One region of the Ensifer sp. SSB1 genome, then DNA from elsewhere that is predicted to be linked to it. Evidence: predicted binding sites of a transcription regulator. Region 1 holds the regulator's gene; each other region holds the start of a gene.

Region 1 (2,202 bases):
GCAAGAACACCGCCAAGCGCGTGATCGCGGTTGCCGGTTCCGGCATCCCGCGCAAGCTCGCCCGCGGTCTCGAGCACCTCGCCGAGCTCGCGCTGGTGCAGCTCAAGGAAGTGCTCGACGTGTATGCCTCGCGCTCGCCGGAAAAGGCCAACAGCATCCGTGAGCGCGACGAGGAGATCGATGCGATCTACACCTCGCTGTTCCGCGAATTGCTGACCTACATGATGGAAGATCCGCGCAACATCACGCCCTGCACACATCTTCTGTTCTGCGCCAAGAACATCGAGCGTATCGGTGACCACGCGACCAACATCGCCGAGACGATCTACTACATGGCTACGGGTGCCCAGCCGGAAGGCGAGCGTCCGAAGGATGACAACACGTCGACGTTGGGCTCGGTCAACGACTAGGTTAGAGCGGGATGCGAGGGGAGTTACATATACACTTCCCCATCCCTTCTAGCGCCGAACGCGCGTTCGCAATGCATGCCCCATGAATATCATCCGGTCGCGGCTTCGGTCGCGGCCCCGAATTCCTGTATCTGAAGCACGCGGCTTTCGCACCGCCTTTGAAAACGGCGGTTGTGCTCCAGATTTAGAGTGTCTGAGCGCCGGTCGGTCCACTGGACCCGCACGGCGCTCACGGTAAGGAGTGGTTACCTGATGTTGCCAAAAATCGCCGTGGTCGAGGACGAAGAGGCGCTGAGCGTCCTGCTGCGTTACAATCTGGAAGCGGAAGGCTTCGACGTCGATACGATCCTCAGGGGTGACGAGGCAGAGATCCGGCTTCAGGAACGTCTGCCCGATCTCCTCATCCTCGACTGGATGCTGCCTGGCGTCTCCGGCATCGAGCTGTGCCGTCGGCTGCGCCAACGCCCGGAAACGGAGCGACTGCCGATCATCATGCTGACGGCGCGCGGCGAAGAGAGCGAGCGCGTTCGTGGTCTGGCGACCGGGGCAGACGACTATGTGGTCAAGCCGTTCTCGACGCCGGAGCTGATGGCTCGCGTCAAGGCGATGCTGCGCCGGGCGAAGCCTGAAGTGCTCTCGACGTTGCTGCGCTGCGGCGATATCGAGCTCGACCGGGAAACCCATCGCGTTCATCGCCGTAGCCGCGAAGTTCGCCTGGGGCCGACGGAGTTCCGCCTGCTGGAGTTCCTGATGTCCTCTCCGGGCCGCGTCTTCTCGCGCTCGCAGCTCCTGGACGGCGTCTGGGGCCATGACATCTATGTCGATGAGCGTACCGTCGACGTCCATGTCGGCCGCCTGCGCAAGGCGTTGAACTTCTCGACCATGCCCGACGTCATTCGCACGGTCCGCGGCGCCGGATACTCGCTCGAAAGCTGAGAATGGCAAATTGAAGCCAATAAAAAAGGGGCCGATCGGCCCCTTTTCCTTTTGTTCCCGCGCGGCGCCTTAGCGCATCCGTCGACGCTCGGCCGAGGGCTGGTAAGCAAGCCGTGCATGGAAGCTGCAATAGGGCGACGACTCCGGCGAGTCATTGCCGCAGAAGTGAAACTCTTCCTTCAGCGGGTCGCCGATCGGCCACTTGCAGGTGCGCTCGGTGAGCTGGGTCAGCTCGAGGCGGCGCGACATCGGCACGACCACGTCGGTGCTGATGCTGAAATCCTGCTCGGCCACGAGATCGACTTCGATCTCTTCCTTGAGAACCGTGGCGCCGGACGGACGGGCAACGGTGCGGGTCGCAACGCGCGCGGCGTAGTTCGGTGCGCGCGGGGCCGAGGTCGGCCGCTTCGGACGGGCCGCAGCGGTGGTGCTGCCGCCAGCCTTGGCGCGTCCCGGGAGGCTCAGGCGATGAACCTTGCCGATGACAGCGTTACGGCTGACACCGCCGAGCTGTGCCGCGATCTGGCTAGCGCTCAGGCCCTCGGACCAAAGCTTCTTCAGTTTCTCCACCCGCTCGTCAGTCCAGTTCATCTCTGCACTCTCCGTTCTCAGCGTTGGGGATGGCAGAATCCCTCACCGCACCCCGGCTGAACCCCGAGGTTGCAAACGCGATAACTCTTTTGGTGACTAGGTCCGCCGCATGCGTCTAGTAATTGAATGTTAACGTACTGACCGTCGGACTCCGTGGCAAGAGTCCGGGGAATCGAGCCGAATCGAATTCGTAGTTTTCCCCAACTTGCTCGATCAGCGTTGCATTTTTGCAAGCCCTTCCGACTGATTTTTTCGCCGCAGGGAA
Region 2 (2,202 bases), on a different contig from region 1:
GCCTACGGTCTTCAAAAGGCCGGTCCAGACGATGGAACTAAATCCGGTGCTGGCAAGGCCGGCGCCGACGAGGCCGCCGATCAGCGCGTGCGAGGAGCTCGACGGGATGCCGAAGAGCCAGGTGACGATGTTCCAGACGATCGCCCCCATGAGCGCCGAGAAGATCACCAGCGGCGTGACGATTCCGGGATCGATGATACCCTTGCCGAGCGTCTCGGCCACGTGCAGGCCGAAGAACAGGAAGGCGATGAAGTTGAAGAAGGCCGCCCACAGGACCGCATATTGCGGCCTGAGCACCCGCGTCGAAACGATCGTCGCGATGGAATTGGCGGCATCGTGCAGACCGTTCAGGAAGTCGAAGAACAGCGCGATGCCGATCAGCCCGACGAGCAACGGAAAGGCGAGCGTCGCATCCATCAGACGTTCTCGATCACGATGCCGCTGATTTCATTGGCGACGTCCTCGAAACGGTCGATGACCTTTTCCAGCTGGCCATAGATCTCGCTGCCGATGATATAGGCCATCGGGTTGCTCGCGCCGTAACGGTGGAACAGGTCCTTGAGACCCTGCTCGTGCAGTTCGTCGGAGTGTCCCTCGAGGCGGGTGACCTCCTCGGCAATGGCGATGAGGCGGTCGTGATTGACGCCGATGCGGTCGAGCAACGGCACAGCCTCGGCAATCAGATGCGCGGCCCGGCCGACGATCGTGCCCATTTCGCGCATGCCGGGGTCGAAGCTTTTCTGTTCGTAGAGCCGGATTGTCTTGACCGTCTTGTGCATCATGTCGATGGCATCATCCATCGACTGGATCAGATCCTTGATGTCCCCACGGTCGAAGGGCGTGATGAAGGACCGACGGACGGCCAGGAGCACATCGGCGGTGATATGATCGGCTTCATCTTCAAGCGCGACGATCCGGTCGCACTGTTTCTCCATGTCGTCGCCGCCGGCAAGCAGCTTGTCGAGTGCTTCGGCGGCACCGACGACGGTGAGCGAGTGTTTTGCGAAGAGGTCGAAAAAGCGATCCTCGCGGGGAAGTAGTTTGCGGAACCAAGCCAGCATCACAAATATGTCCATTCGTGGATTGTCATGAAACTGTCATATTTGACCGGAGCGCCCAAGAAAAGCACCTGATCCAAGGGGTTTGTCGCCTTTCCCCCGCCGAAATTGGCCAACTTGCACCGATATGGACATGCATGCCGTTTCACCTTGCCTTGGCGCCTGCTTTCGTCCTAGCTGCGCGCAACGTCGAATCCGGACTGCCGATGCCACATAAGGTCTTTCTCAACCGCCTGAAGCTCACGGAGTTCCGCAATTATTCGGCGCTCTCGCTGGAACTCGACCAGCGCCATGTGGTGCTGACGGGAGAGAACGGCGCCGGCAAGACCAACCTCATGGAGGCAGTCTCCTTCCTGTCGCCCGGGCGGGGCCTCAGGCGTGCGGCCTATGCCGACGTGACGCGCGTCGGCGCAAGCGACGGGTTTTCCGTCTTTGCCGACGTCGAAGGCATGGAAGGGCCGGTCGAGATCGGCACCGGCACCGCTGGTGCGACGGAAGGGCAATCCCGACGGCTGCGGCTCAACGGAACGCCGGCGTCGACCGTCGACGAATTGACGGATCACCTGCGTGTTCTCTGGCTGACGCCGTCGATGGACGGGCTCTTCACCGGCCCCTCGGCCGACCGGCGCCGGTTCCTCGACCGGCTGGTGCTTTCGCTCGATCCGGAGCATGGCCGGCGCGCCAGCGAATTCGACCGGGCGATGCGCAGCCGCAACCGCCTGCTCAGCGAATTTCGGCCGGACCCGGCGTGGCTGACGGCCATCGAGCGCGAGATGGCCGGTCTCGGCGTGTCGATGGCGCTGGCGCGGCAGGAAATGCTCGGCCTATTGACCGCGCTCGTCGAACGGAATGTGGACGACACCGTCTTCCCGTCGGCGCATCTGGCGCTTTCCGGTTTTCTCGACGGTGAAGGCCATCGCCCGGCCTATGATCTCGAAGAACAATATCTGGGGATGCTGCGCGACGGGCGCCCGCGCGACGCAGCGGCGGGCCGTACGCTCGACGGACCGCACCGGAGCGATCTGCTCGTGCGCCACCGCGACAAGGATATGGAGGCGGCGCGGTGTTCGACCGGGGAGCAAAAGGCCTTGCTCGTCGGCCTGGTGCTGGCGCATGCGCGCCTCGTCGGCGACATGACCGGCCA
Region 3 (2,202 bases), on a different contig from region 1:
ATTCATACTGGCCGCCCGGTGCGCCCAGGCGCTTCAGCTGCTTGTATTCAGGATGGTCTTCGGCGATCTCGCCGCCGAAATAGCCGTTGAAGTTTTCCTCGGCCATCATGTAGGTGCCCCAGGCGGTGACGCCGCCGGCGCAATTGTTAAGCGTGCCGAAGACTTTTTTGCCGGTCGGGTCGGAGGGCGTCTTCAGGCGGTCGTGGCCGGCGGCCGGACCGGTGATCTGCATCTCGGTGTTGACGGTGATGCGGCGGTTGTTCTTGCCATCGAGAACCGGTTGCCACTTGCCGTCGACCTTGCGGATCTCGATGATCGTGCCGCCATGGGCAGCCATCTCGATGTCGACCAGTTCCTTGCTGTATTCGCCGAGAACGACCTTCTCTTCCTCGACTTCCTTGCCGTCCTTCGTCACCTTTTCCTTCACGACGCTGGCGAAGGCCGGGAACATCAGTTCGGCATTGGTATATTCGTGGTTGACGACGAGCAGGCCGTGGTCGGCGCTGCCGTCGAGCGGGATGAAGCCGACATAGTCGTTGTTGTAGCCGAAGAGTTTTTCCTGGGCGGCAGCCGTCTGGTTCTTCGGGTCGAACTCCGGACTGTCGGCGAAGATCTTGTCGCCCCAGCGCAAAAGGATATCCGCATCATACCCTTCAGCGACATGGTGCTTCTCGTCGACGCCGGCTTCGATCTCGGTGAAGTCGAAGCGCGAACCTTCCTCGGCGCGTGCTTCGTCGGCAGTGAGCAGAGCGAGCGGGCTGACCGTCGTCGAAATCGCGGCGACGGCGAGCGAGCCGCCGATGAAGGAGCGGCGCGAGAAACGGCGATGGATGATGTCGCCCATCGTCGGGTTGGCGGAACAGTTGTGGCCGATGTCTTCCAGCTCTTCCCTGCGTTCCGTCAGCGTCTTGAATTCGGTCTCTTCCGTCTGGGCGAGATGCTTGTCCATGATCGGGTCTCCTGTTGAACGATGGAAACCACCGCGCGAGACAGCGGTGTTCATCCGCCTGTACCAGCTGCCCGGTGACAGTTCTGCGACATTTCCGTGAAGAGATTACAGCGCTCGGACGTCTATGGATTTGGTGACCGCGCAAAAGTTTGTATGGTTGCGCCGAGCACGCCAGTGCGACCGTCAGGGGAATACATGTTCGAACTCTTTGCCTTTGTTGCCTTTATCCTCGCTCTTTCCGCCTTCGCCGGCGGTCGCAAGACGGCCGAGCGACTGGGGGCCGAAATCGCCGCGCTGAAGGCGGAGGTCGCAAGGCTGAAGGCCTCTTCGGGCGAAGGCATTCGGGCCGAATCAACGAGCGAAGAGCTGGCAGCCACGCCCGAATTGCCGGTGGAACCGGAGACGGTCGAGGATACCGGCGGCGACCTAGCGGCCAGCGCGGCCGAGGGCGCCCGCATCTTCGGTGGCGAGGAGAAGGCGGCGGATATCGAAGTCGAAGAGACGATCGCTGCCAACACGGAAGCGCCACAGCCGGTGCAGGCCACGCCCCGCCAGGCCGAAAGCCTGGAGAGCCGTCTCGGCGCGCGTTGGGCCGTCTGGGTCGGCGGCATCGCGCTCGCTCTCGGCGGCGTCTTCATGGTCAAGTATTCCATCGATGCCGGCCTGCTGAGCCCCGCGGTTCGCCTGACGCTCGCTGCCCTCTTCGGCCTCCTGCTGACGGCGGCAGGCGAGATCATCCGCAGGCGGGCGGTGCCTGTCATCGCCAATGAATTCCAGAATGCAATGATCCCCGGTATCCTGACGGCTGCCGGTGCCGTCACACTCTTTGGTGTCGCCTATGCCGCCTATGGCATCTACGGCTATATCGGCACAGGCACGGCATTCGTGCTGCTGGCCGCGATTTCGCTGGCGACCGTCGGCCTGTCGCTGCTGCACGGGCAGGCACTCGCCGGCCTCGGCCTGCTTGCCTCGCTCGCAACGCCGGCGCTCGTCTCTAGCGGTGAGCCGCGCCCCTGGGTGCTTTTCGGCTTTCTCTCGGTTGTCTGGCTGGCGACGATTTCTGCCTCGCGGCTGCGCAGCTGGACCGTGGTTCCGACTTTGGCCAATGCCGGCATCGGGCTCTGGGGGCTGGCTTACATCGCCGCGACCGCGCCATTCGAGCCGCTGCCGGTCGCGTTCGCACTGCTGGTGATGATCGCTGGTACCGGCCTCATTTGGCCGGGTGCTACGGAAGCAGCACCCGCGCCCGAGGC
Region 4 (2,202 bases), on a different contig from region 1:
ACCGAAGGCGCCGAAGAGGAACGGGCCGCCGGATCGGGCAAGCGCTTGCTTCCAGATTTGCTCGATGCGGGCGACATCGGCGCGAACGTCGGCATCCACCTCAAGAGCCTGCTTCTCCCGGCGGACATTCATCGGGCAGGCACCGCGTAACGCCCGGAAACCGGAGAGCATCTCCATGGAATAGCTGCGCGCCCGGGCGCGGGCCTCGCGATCCGCGGGCCAGAGCCCGGCATTGGGAAAGAGCTCGGCGACGTATTCGATGATCGCCAGCGACTCCCAGACAAGCAATTCTCCATGCCGTAGCAACGGCACACGTCCCGTCGGCGACACCGCGCGGATATCGGGATTGCCCGCAGCAAAGTCGAAGGGAATGACCACGTCCTCGAAATCGATGCCCGCGGCGGTCATCGCCATCCAGGGCCGCATCGACCAGGACGAATAGTTCTTGTTGCCGACGTAAAGGGTAAGTCCGGTCATTTCTGTTCCTTGGCTAAGGTCTGTCCGAGAAAACGATCAGTTCCTCGAAATGGTTCATGTCCTCGAAGGAGCAGAAAGCCGGCGGATCGAGCTCGATCACCGGCACCCGGTCCCTGAGATAGGCAAGTTGTTCGCTCAACATCTCCTGCCAGCGCGGCAGTGCCGTGTCATCGAGCCAGTCGATGACATAGGCGAAGGTGATATGAAACGCGTAGTCGTCATGATCCGGATGCCGATAGCCGAAGACTGCGGCGAAAGCATCGCGCCAAGCCTTGAGGCAAGCGCGATCGGCAGCGCTGTCTCCCTCGAGCGCGAGACCGGTCGGCGTCACATCCGTCACCCGCGCCCGGAAGGGCTGCTGCGGCGCAAAATTCTTGAGCCGTGCGCAGTAGTGCTCCGTCATCGCATCGATCGACGTGTCGAAGGGCATGTCAACGGGCCAATAGGGCAGCCTGCGGCGATATTCGATGATGCCCTGGAAGATCGTCATGTGCAGGCTCGACGGATGGGTGAAGGCGAATTGCTCTGCCTCGGGCATCGCCAGCAGACGATCGCGCACTGCGAGCACGGCAACCTCTGACGCCGATCCGGCCGTGACGTGGGAGACGACCGTGTTGCCCGGTTCGCGCAAGAAACAGCCGTCAGAGCCGTAGCGGGTTCCGAGATGTTTCGGTGGAGCATCATTGGCGCTGCGGCCGAAGGCGAAAAGCGAGGGAGAGATCGAAATCATGGGAGAGACGGGGCCTTTCAAACGGAGAGAGGCCCAGATGGCAGAACTCTACTACGCGAGCATGACATCGCCCGGCGAGCCCATCCAATGAAAAGGTCTGATCCTAATCATAAAGGCAGGTGATGTAGCCGCCGGAGCGGCTGGCACGGCGCTCGATCAGGTTCGCCAGGCGCTTGAGCCCGCGGCCCGGCTTGCCGGCGTTGCGCTCCTTCGGGTTGGGCAGCGAAACCGCGAGCAGTGCGGCCTGCCGGCGCGAAAGCTTCGACGCGGAAACTCCGAAATGGTGGCGAGCCGCAGCTTCGATACCGTAGATCCCGTCACCCCATTCGGCGATGTTCAGGTAGATCTCCATCATCCGCCGCTTGCTCCAGACGAAATCGGCGGCGACAGCCAGCGGCAATTCCATGCCTTTGCGCAGGAAGGAGCGACCGTTCCAGAGGTAGAGGTTCTTGACCGTCTGCATCGGAATGGTGCTGGCGCCGCGGGTCGATTCTCCTTCGAGCGCATCTTGGACCACGCCGCGCATCTGGCCCCAGTCGACGCCGTCATGGGCGCAGAACTGGCCGTCCTCCGACATCATCACCGATTGCACCAGCACCGGGGCGATGTTGTCGAATTCGACCCATTGACGATCGTAGCCGCGAAGCAGGACGAGATCGCGCAGCATCAGCGTCGAAACCGGGTGGATGAACTCGACAAGGTAGAGAATGATCAGCACATAGGGCAAGGCGACAAAGCCAAGGACGGCCAGGATGATCTGGCGGCGTCTCGTGCGTAACGTGCGGCGAAGCGAAGACCAGCGACTGGACGGCACTTCGCCCTCCTCGCGCGCTTCCGGAACGACGTTCACGGCCTGACTGTTCACCTCGCTGTCCATCCGCTTCTCTTAGTGCATGCGCCGGCAGAGTTGAACGGGCTTTATGGCAAAAGGCAAGGCGCCCACACAACTGTCCCAGGGAAAGCGCGCGGCTGCGACACGAATCCCCGTTGAAAGC

What was found. The regulator PhoB, encoded in region 1, activates phosphate uptake and scavenging genes when phosphate is short. The targets are predictions, from matches to a motif close to TGTCATNNANCTGTCAT.
Region 2: I8N66_RS04385 (DUF47 family protein) is a predicted target of PhoB. The motif match lies at 1,085-1,101, and genes of this name have one in related genera.
Region 3: I8N66_RS17565 (PhoX family phosphatase) is a predicted target of PhoB. The motif match lies at 1,024-1,040, and genes of this name have one in related genera.
Region 4: I8N66_RS01045 (DUF1868 domain-containing protein) is a predicted target of PhoB. The motif match lies at 1,258-1,274, and genes of this name have one in related genera.

What each region holds. Positions count from the first base shown of each region.
Region 1 is NZ_JAEPRP010000005.1:22,037-24,238, forward strand. It holds gene phoU (phosphate signaling complex protein PhoU) at 1-410, shown strand, start outside; gene phoB (phosphate regulon transcriptional regulator PhoB) at 663-1,346, shown strand; gene I8N66_RS02015 (GcrA family cell cycle regulator) at 1,416-1,937, opposite strand.
Region 2 is NZ_JAEPRP010000010.1:52,344-54,545, reverse strand. It holds gene I8N66_RS04390 (inorganic phosphate transporter) at 1-417, opposite strand, end outside; gene I8N66_RS04385 (DUF47 family protein) at 417-1,061, opposite strand; gene recF (DNA replication/repair protein RecF) at 1,196-2,202, shown strand, end outside.
Region 3 is NZ_JAEPRP010000066.1:4,837-7,038, forward strand. It holds gene I8N66_RS17565 (PhoX family phosphatase) at 1-949, opposite strand, end outside; gene I8N66_RS17570 (DUF2339 domain-containing protein) at 1,145-2,202, shown strand, end outside.
Region 4 is NZ_JAEPRP010000003.1:22,221-24,422, reverse strand. It holds gene I8N66_RS01050 (glutathione S-transferase family protein) at 1-477, opposite strand, end outside; gene I8N66_RS01045 (DUF1868 domain-containing protein) at 491-1,207, opposite strand; gene mtgA (monofunctional biosynthetic peptidoglycan transglycosylase) at 1,311-2,057, opposite strand.